One region of the Streptomyces sp. NPDC018031 genome, then DNA from elsewhere that is predicted to be linked to it. Evidence: riboswitches for the same ligand, from Rfam matches in the RefSeq annotation. Region 1 holds a riboswitch; the other holds the start of a gene.
What was found. A riboswitch is a leader RNA that binds a small molecule or an ion and turns the genes downstream of it on or off. The one in region 1 is predicted to bind glycine.
Positions count from the first base shown of each region.

Region 1 (4,352 bases):
GGGAGTCCGCGGCCCGGGGCGAGGCCCGCAGCCCGGGGGGGGCGGGCCGGAGCCGGGGGCCGCAGCCCGGGGAACGGAGTCCGCGGTCCCGGGAACGGAGCCCGCGGCCTGGGGCGGGGACGCAGGGGAGGCGGGGTCGCGGCCCGGAGCCGGGGTCCGCGGCCTGGGGGACGGGCCGGTCTCCGGGGGCCGGAGCGCAGCCCGGGCCGGGGCCCGGGGGCCGGCAGTCCAGGGCGAAGTCCGCAGTCTGGGCCGGGGCCGGCCGGACGGGGGCGGTGACAGGGACAGGGACGCGCCCCCGGCCCCGGAAGGGGCGGGCCCGCGGCGGGCGGGCCGGGGGCGGGCGGGCCCGCGGCGGGCGGGCCGGGGGCGGGCGGGCCCGGGGCCCGCGGGGTCACTCGAAGCCGATGGCGCGCAGTCGGTCCGCGGCCGGGCGGTCCAGCAGCACCACCGAGGCGCAGCCGCGCGGCAGCCGCCCCCGCTCGGCGTCCGCCACCAGCCGGCTCACCGCGCGCCGGTGACGCCGGAAGGCGTACCCGGAGACCCCACGCCCGCGGGCGGCCTGGCCGTCCCGGGCGACCGCGGGCGACACGTCCAGCAGGACCATGTGGAGCGCCCGGTCGCGGCGCCGGGCGTGCCGGGCCAGCCAGTGCCGCACCCAGGCCAGGGTGCCGCAGTCGTGCACCACCAGCCCGGCGCCGGACCGCAGCGCGCGGCGCAGTCCGGCGTAGTGGGCCAGCCGGGCCAGCGGGCGGTACAGGGCGTAGGGCAGCCAGCCGGGCAGCGCGGCCTCCCAGCGCTCCCGGGTGTCGTGGGAGTCCACCCGCCGCACCGGTCCGCCCTGCCGGTCGAGGCCGGCGACGGCGCGTCTCATCAGGGTGCTCTTGCCGCTCCCGGGCAGCCCGGAGACCACCACCACGTCCCCCACGGGGTAGCGCAGCTCACGTTCCCGCCCGGCACCGGCCGCGCGGCCGGTGCCGGGCCGGGGCCCGGTGCGGGGCCCGGCGGCGATCAGCCGGCCGGCCGCGGGGGCCGCCACCACCGGCAGGGCCCGCACCGGCGCACCGGCCCGGGGCGCCGCCGGGGACGCGGCCCCGGGCGCCGCGGGCCGCCCGCGCGGTTCCCGCCCCGACGGGGCGCCGCCGCGCAGGTCCCGCACCGCCCGGGCGCGTCCGGGGACGATCGACGCCACCGCCCGCTCGGCCTGCTGCCGCGGCAGGGCGGTACCGTCCGCCGCCACTCCCGCGCTTCCGCACTGCCCCTGCACCGTGATCGTCCTCCTGGGTCGGTCACTGCGGCCTACCCGAAGAGTGTCAAGAAAAGGTAATGACATTCAAGGTGAATCCACGCCGGTCCGGGGGTTCCGTTATGGCGGGCACGTGCAATGATGTGCCCGCAACTGCATACCGGCCGCTTGAACCCGCGCGGGAGAGTCCCCGGTCCGGCACACCCTGCCGGGCACCGGGGCGCCGAAGGAGCAAGTCCTCCCTTGAATCTCTCAGGCCCCGAATACCGCGCGGGCGAGGCAGATCTGAAAAGTGAGCCGCTCCGGCGGCTCCGCCGAAGGTGCAAGCCGGACCCGCCGGGGTCACGGTGAAGCTCTCAGGTTCCGATGACAGATGGGGAGAACGACACCCCTTCGCCTCGCCTGGAGCTATGTACATGACAGACGCCCCACGCCCCGCCGACGGCGGCGGCGCCTCGCGCCACACCGCGCTCGACGCGCTGCACCGTTCCCTCGGGGCCACCATGACCGACTTCGCCGGCTGGGACATGCCGCTGCGGTACGGCAGTGAGCGGGAGGAGCACGTCGCGGTCCGCACCCGGGCCGGCCTCTTCGACCTCTCCCACATGGGTGAGATCACCCTCACCGGCCCGCAGGCCGGCCAGGCCCTGGACTACGCGCTGGTCGGCAACATCGCGGCACTCGCCGTCGGCCGGGCCCGCTACACCATGATCTGCGAGCCCGAGGGCGGCATCCTGGACGACCTGATCGTCTACCGGCTCGCCGACCAGGAGTTCATGGTGGTGGCCAACGCCTCCAACGCCCAGGTGGTGCTGGACGCGCTGACCGAGCGCGCGGCCGGGTTCGACACCGAGGTCCGCGACGACCGTGACGCGTACGCCCTGCTCGCCGTGCAGGGGCCGGACTCCCCGCGCATCCTGAAGCGTGTGACCGACGCCGACCTGGACGGGCTGAAGTACTACGCCGGACTGCCCGGCACCGTCGCCGGGGTGCCCGCGCTGATCGCCCGTACCGGTTACACCGGGGAGGACGGCTTCGAGCTGTTCGTGGCCCCGGCGGACGCCGAGAAGCTGTGGCAGGCGCTCACCGAGGCCGGCGCGGAGGTGGCCGCGGACGCCGCCGGCCCGGACGGCGAGCGGACCGGCCTGGTGCCGTGCGGGCTGTCCTGCCGGGACACCCTCCGCCTGGAGGCCGGCATGCCGCTGTACGGACACGAGCTGACCACCGCGACCACGCCGTTCGACGCCGGCCTGGGCCGGGTGGTGAAGTTCGACAAGACGACGAACGACGGCGACTTCGTGGGGCGCGCGGCGCTCCGGGCCGCGGCCGAGCGGGCGGCGGCCACCCCGCCGCGGAAGCTGGTCGGCCTGATCGCCGAGGGACGCCGGGTGCCGCGCGCCGGATTCCCGGTGGTGGCCGCCGACGGCTCGGTCATCGGCGAGGTGACCTCCGGCGCGCCGTCGCCGACCCTGGGCAAGCCGATCGCCATCGCGTACGTGGACGCGGCGTACGCCGAGCCCGGCACCGAAGGCGTCGCGGTGGACATCCGCGGTGCGCACGAGCCGTACCAGGTGGTCGCGCTGCCCTTCTACAAGCGGCAGCGCTGACCCACCGGTGACGCCGCCGGGAGCCACCGGCCGCGGGTGTCCCCGCCGGTCCGGTCCGGCACCGGTGGCGGCGGTCCGGCCGCCGCGCTGACGGCTGCGTCACATTCGGCGCTCCCGTCCCACCTGTCAAGACCGATGGCATAACCACACCCTCGTATCCAGGAGAATCACGACATGAGCAACCCCCAGCAGTTCCGCTACAGCAAGGAGCACGAGTGGCTGTCGCCCGCCGAGGACGGCGTGTCGACGGTCGGCATCACCGAGCACGCGGCAGGCGCGCTCGGCGACGTGGTCTACGTGCAGCTCCCCGAGGTCGGCTCCACCGTGAGCGCCGGGGAGACCTGTGGCGAGCTGGAGTCCACCAAGTCGGTCAGCGATCTGTACTCCCCGGTCTCCGGTGAGATCACCGAGATCAACGAGGACGTGGTGAGCGACCCGGCGCTGGTGAACTCCGCCCCCTTCGAGGGCGGCTGGCTGTTCAAGGTGAAGCTGACGGAGGAGCCGGAGGACCTGCTCTCCGCCGACGAGTACGCCGAGTTCTCCGGCAGCTGATCCGCCCTCGCCCCTCATCCGAACGGGAACCCGATGTCGCTTCTCAACAGCTCCCTGCACGAGCTCGACCCGGACGTCGCCGCCGCCGTCGACGCCGAGCTCTCCCGACAGCAGTCCACCCTGGAGATGATCGCCTCGGAGAACTTCGCTCCGGTCGCGGTCATGGAGGCCCAGGGCTCGGTCCTCACCAACAAGTACGCCGAGGGCTACCCCGGCCGCCGCTACTACGGCGGCTGCGAGCACGTCGACGTCGTCGAGCGGATCGCCATCGACCGGATCAAGGCGCTGTTCGGCGCCGAGGCGGCCAACGTCCAGCCGCACTCCGGCGCCCAGGCCAACGCCGCCGCGATGTTCGCCCTGCTCTCCCCCGGCGACACCATCCTGGGTCTGAACCTCGCCCACGGCGGGCACCTCACCCACGGCATGAAGATCAACTTCTCCGGCAAGCTCTACAACGTGGTCCCCTACCACGTCGACGTGGAGACCGGTCTGGTCGACATGGCCGAGGTCGAGCGCCTGGCCAAGGAGTCCAAGCCGAAGCTGATCATCGCCGGCTGGTCGGCCTACCCCCGCCAGCTGGACTTCGCCGCCTTCCGCCGCATCGCGGACGAGGTCGGCGCCTACCTGATGGTCGACATGGCGCACTTCGCCGGTCTGGTCGCCGCCGGGCTGCACCCCAACCCGGTGCCGCACGCCCACGTCGTGACCACCACCACCCACAAGACCCTCGGCGGTCCGCGCGGTGGCGTGATCCTGTCCACCGCCGAGCTCGCCAAGAAGATCAACTCCTCGGTCTTCCCCGGTCAGCAGGGCGGCCCGCTGGAGCACGTGATCGCCGCCAAGGCAGTGTCCTTCAAGGTCGCCGCGACCGAGGAGTTCAAGGAGCGCCAGCAGCGCACCCTGGACGGCGCCCGGATCCTCGCCGAGCGCCTGACCCGGCCGGACGT
Region 1 covers NZ_JBIRFT010000001.1:266,662-271,013, forward strand. The annotation lists gene ACH4B3_RS01085 (AAA family ATPase) at 395-1,150, opposite strand; glycine riboswitch at 1,416-1,525, shown strand; gene gcvT (glycine cleavage system aminomethyltransferase GcvT) at 1,663-2,853, shown strand; gene gcvH (glycine cleavage system protein GcvH) at 3,028-3,405, shown strand; gene glyA (serine hydroxymethyltransferase) at 3,439-4,352, shown strand, end outside.

Region 2 (4,352 bases), on a different contig from region 1:
GAACTGGTGCGGCTGCTGGGCCGGGCGCACGGGACGTCGCTGTACGCGATGGCGAACGGGTGGGACGACCGGCCGGTGGTGGCGGAACGCGAGTCGAAGTCGGTCTCGGTGGAGGACACCTTCGACGAGGACCTCACCGACCGGACCCGGGTGCAGCTGGAGATCGCCCGGCTCGCCGAGCGGTGCGTGGAGCGGCTGCGCGGTGCCGGCCGCGCCGGCCGCACCGTGGTGATCAAGGTGCGGCGGTACGACTTCTCCACCCTCACCCGGTCCGAGACGCTGCGCGGCCCCACCGACGACCCGGCCGTGGTGCGGGAGGCCGCCGCCCGGCTCCTGGAGCAGGTGGACACCACCGAGGGGGTGCGGCTGCTGGGCGTCGGGGTCACCGGTCTCGCCGACTACACCCAGGAGGACCTCTTCGCGCAGGCGGCGCACGCCGCCGAAGCGGCCCTGGCGCGGCGGTCGGCCGCGGACGCCGTGGCCCGGGCGGCGGTGCCGGCCGCGTCCGGGGCGCATGGTCCGGGCGCCCCGGACGCCGCTCCCGGCAGCCCCGCCGTAGGCGGCTCTGAGGGGCCGCCGGCGAGCTCGGCGGCGGGCGGCGGGGCGCTGATACCCGCGGCGGTCGTGGCGGGCGCGCCAGGGGCCGTGGCGGCCCCCGGGCCGGACGAGGAGACCGCGCGGCCCAGACGCTGGCTGCCCGGAGCCGACGTGTGCCACGGCGAGTACGGGGCCGGGTGGGTGCAGGGCAGCGGGGTGGGGCGGGTCACCGTCCGGTTCGAGGACCCGTGGTCGGCGCCCGGCCGGGTACGGACCTTCGCCGTGGACGACCCGGCGCTGTGCCCCGTCGACCCGCCGTCGATCCTCACCCGGGACCGGCCCCCGGGGTGACCCGGCGGCGCCCGGGCGCTACCGGCGTGCGGGCGCTCCGCCCGCGCCCGGCGCGGGCGGCCGCCGTGGGCGCCTCAGCGGTTCACGTCCAGCCCGTAGTGGTGGTAGAGCTGCAGCTCCTGCTCGGGCGAGAGATGGCGGCCGACCCCGAAGTCCGGCGCGTCCTTGATCAGCCCGCGCTCGTAGGGCACCCGAAGGGTGTCGTCCACCACCTCGCTGGGGCCCAGCGGTACGAACACGTCCCGGCTGAACAGCCCGGTGCGCACCGCCGCCCACTCCGGTTCGCCCGTCGCGTCGTCGAGGTAGACCTCGTCCACCGTGCCCAGCCGGGCGCCCGCACGGTCGAAGGCCTTGCGCCCGATCAGTCGGCGCGGATCGATGTCGGCCTGCACGGACCCTCCACTCGCGAAAGACTCCCACCGGACTCGCAGAACAGTCTGCCGTGACACCTACGAAAAGCCACAACGCGGCAAAGGGCCACTTGAGAGCGGTAGTGACGGGTTCCCGGCCGGGTCCTGACGGCATCGGCGCTGGTAGGCTGGCCAATGGCTGCAGACCCCGTGCGGGAGAGTCTGCGGCGGCACCGCCGGTAACCACCGCGCTCGGCACGAGCGGGTGGGGCCCGGCAGGCCGCCGGAGACGCCGAAGGAGCAAATCCTCCCCGGAATCTCTCAGGCACACGTACCGTGCGGGCGAGGTCACTCTGGAAAGCAGGGTGGGCCACGGGCGAGCACACGCTCCGGAACCCCTCCTCACCGACGGTGAAAGTCGGCCCGTGCGGCCGGCGAAGCTCTCAGGTTGAGATGACAGAGGGGGAGGCCGTCCGGGTACCAGCGCCGTGGTGCCCCTCGAAGGTCGCACAGACCAGGAGGCCTTTCGCAGATGACCGCCAACCGCATCTCCCTCGCAGCGCTGGAGCGCGGCACCCCGTTCGCCCGCCGCCACATCGGCCCCGACAGCGAGGCGCAGGCCAAGATGCTCGCCCAGGTGGGCTTCGGCTCCCTCGACGAGCTCACCCAGGTCGCCGTCCCCGACGTCATCAAGGGCACCGAGGCGCTCCGGCTGCCCGAGGCCCGTACCGAGGCCGAGGTGCTCGCCGAGCTGCGCGGCCTGGCCGGCCGCAACCAGGTGCTCTCCTCCATGATCGGCCTCGGGTACTACGGGACCCACACCCCGCCGGTCATCCTCCGCAACGTCATGGAGAATCCGGCCTGGTACACCGCCTACACGCCGTACCAGCCGGAGATCTCCCAGGGCCGGCTGGAGGCGCTGCTCAACTTCCAGACCGTCGTCGCCGACCTCACCGGCCTGCCGACCTCGGGCGCCTCGCTGCTGGACGAGGGCACCGCGGCCGCCGAGGCCATGGCGCTGTCCCGGCGGGTCGGCAAGGTCAGGGACGGGGTCTTCCTCATCGACGCCGACTGCCTGCCGCAGACCGTCGCGGTCATCCGGACCCGTGCCGAGCCGACCGGCGTCGAGGTCGTCGTCGCCGACCTGTCCGAGGGCATCCCGGCGGAGGTCGCCGAGCGCGGTGTGTTCGGCGTGCTGCTCCAGTACCCGGGCGCCTCCGGCTCCGTCCGCGACCCGCGGGCCGTCATCGAGCGCGCGCACGAGCTGGGTGCGGTCGTCACGGTCGCCGCCGATCTGCTCGCCCTCACCCTGCTGACCTCGCCCGGCGAACTGGGCGCCGACATCGCGGTCGGCTCCTCCCAGCGCTTCGGCGTGCCGATGGGCTTCGGCGGCCCGCACGCCGGTTTCATGGCGGTGCGCGAGGCGTACGCCCGCAACCTGCCCGGCCGGCTCGTCGGCGTCTCGCTGGACGCCGACGGCGACAAGGCGTACCGGCTGGCGCTGCAGACCCGTGAGCAGCACATCCGCCGGGAGAAGGCCACCAGCAACATCTGCACCGCCCAGGTGCTGCTCGCGGTGATGGCCGGGATGTACGCCGTGTACCACGGCGCCGAGGGCCTGGCGGGCATCGCCCGCCGCACCCACCGCTACGCCGCCGTACTCGCCGCCGGGCTGCGCGCCGGCGGTGTCGAGGTGGTGACGGACGCGTTCTTCGACACGGTCACCGCCCGGGTGCCGGGCCGGGCCGCCGAGGTGGTGGCCGCCGCCCGGGAGGCCGGGGTCAACCTTCGGCTCACCGACGCCGACCACGTCGGCATCGCCTGTGACGAGACCACCGGCCGCACCGAGCTCGGCGCGGTCTGGGCGGCGTTCGGCGTGGCCGAGGGGCTGCCGGGCGTCGACGAGCTGGACGCGGCCACCGACGACACGCTGCCGGCCGGGCTGCTGCGCGGCGACGCCTACCTCACCCACCCGGTCTTCCACGAGCACCGTTCGGAGACCGCGATGCTGCGCTACCTGCGCCGGCTCGCCGACCGGGACTACGCACTGGACCGGGGCATGATCCCGCTGGGCTCGTGCACCATGAAGCTCAACGCGACCACTGAGATGGAGCCGGTCACCTGGCCGGAGTTCGGCGGGCTGCACCCGTTCGCGCCGGCCGACCAGGCCGCGGGCTACCTCACGCTGATCGAGGAGCTGGCGGAGCGGCTGGCCGAGGTGACCGGCTACGACAAGGTCTCGCTGCAGCCCAACGCCGGTTCGCAGGGCGAGCTCGCGGGACTGCTGGCGGTCCGCGCCTACCACCGGGCCAACGGTGACGAGCAGCGCACCGTCTGCCTCATCCCGTCCTCGGCGCACGGCACCAACGCGGCGAGCGCGGTGATGGCCGGGATGAAGGTCGTGGTGGTCCGGACCGGCGAGGACGGCGAGGTGGACACCGCCGACCTGCACGCCAAGATCGACAAGCACCGGGACGAACTCGCCGTGCTGATGGTCACCTACCCGTCGACGCACGGCGTGTTCGAGGAGCACATCACCGAGATCTGCGCGGCCGTGCACGACGCCGGCGGTCAGGTGTACGTGGACGGAGCCAACCTCAACGCACTGGTCGGGCTGGCCGGACCGGGCAAGTTCGGCGGCGACGTCTCCCACCTGAACCTGCACAAGACGTTCTGCATCCCGCACGGCGGCGGTGGCCCGGGCGTCGGCCCGGTGGCGGTCCGCGCGCACCTCGCCCCGTACCTGCCCAACCACCCGCTGCAGGCCGCCGCGGGCCCGGAGACGGGCGTCGGCCCGATCTCCGCCGCCCCGTGGGGTTCGGCCGGCATCCTGCCGATCTCCTGGGCGTACGTCCGGCTGATGGGCGGGGAGGGGCTCAAGCAGGCCACGCAGGTCGCGGTGCTCAGCGCGAACTACATCGCCAAGCGTCTGGAGCCGCACTACCCGGTGCTCTACACCGGCCCCGGCGGCCTGGTGGCGCACGAGTGCATCATCGATCTGCGGCCGCTGACCAAGGCCACCGGCGTCACGGTCGACGATGTGGCCAAGCGCCTCATCGACTACGGCTTCCACGCGCCGACCATGTCCTTCCCGGTCGCCGGAACGCTGATGAT
Region 2 covers NZ_JBIRFT010000013.1:9,602-13,953, forward strand. The annotation lists gene ACH4B3_RS24815 (DNA polymerase IV) at 1-888, shown strand, start outside; gene ACH4B3_RS24820 (PRC-barrel domain-containing protein) at 963-1,280, opposite strand; glycine riboswitch at 1,582-1,708, shown strand; gene gcvP (aminomethyl-transferring glycine dehydrogenase) at 1,771-4,352, shown strand, end outside.
Region 2: another riboswitch for glycine. It lies ahead of gcvP (aminomethyl-transferring glycine dehydrogenase); the one in region 1 lies ahead of gcvT (glycine cleavage system aminomethyltransferase GcvT).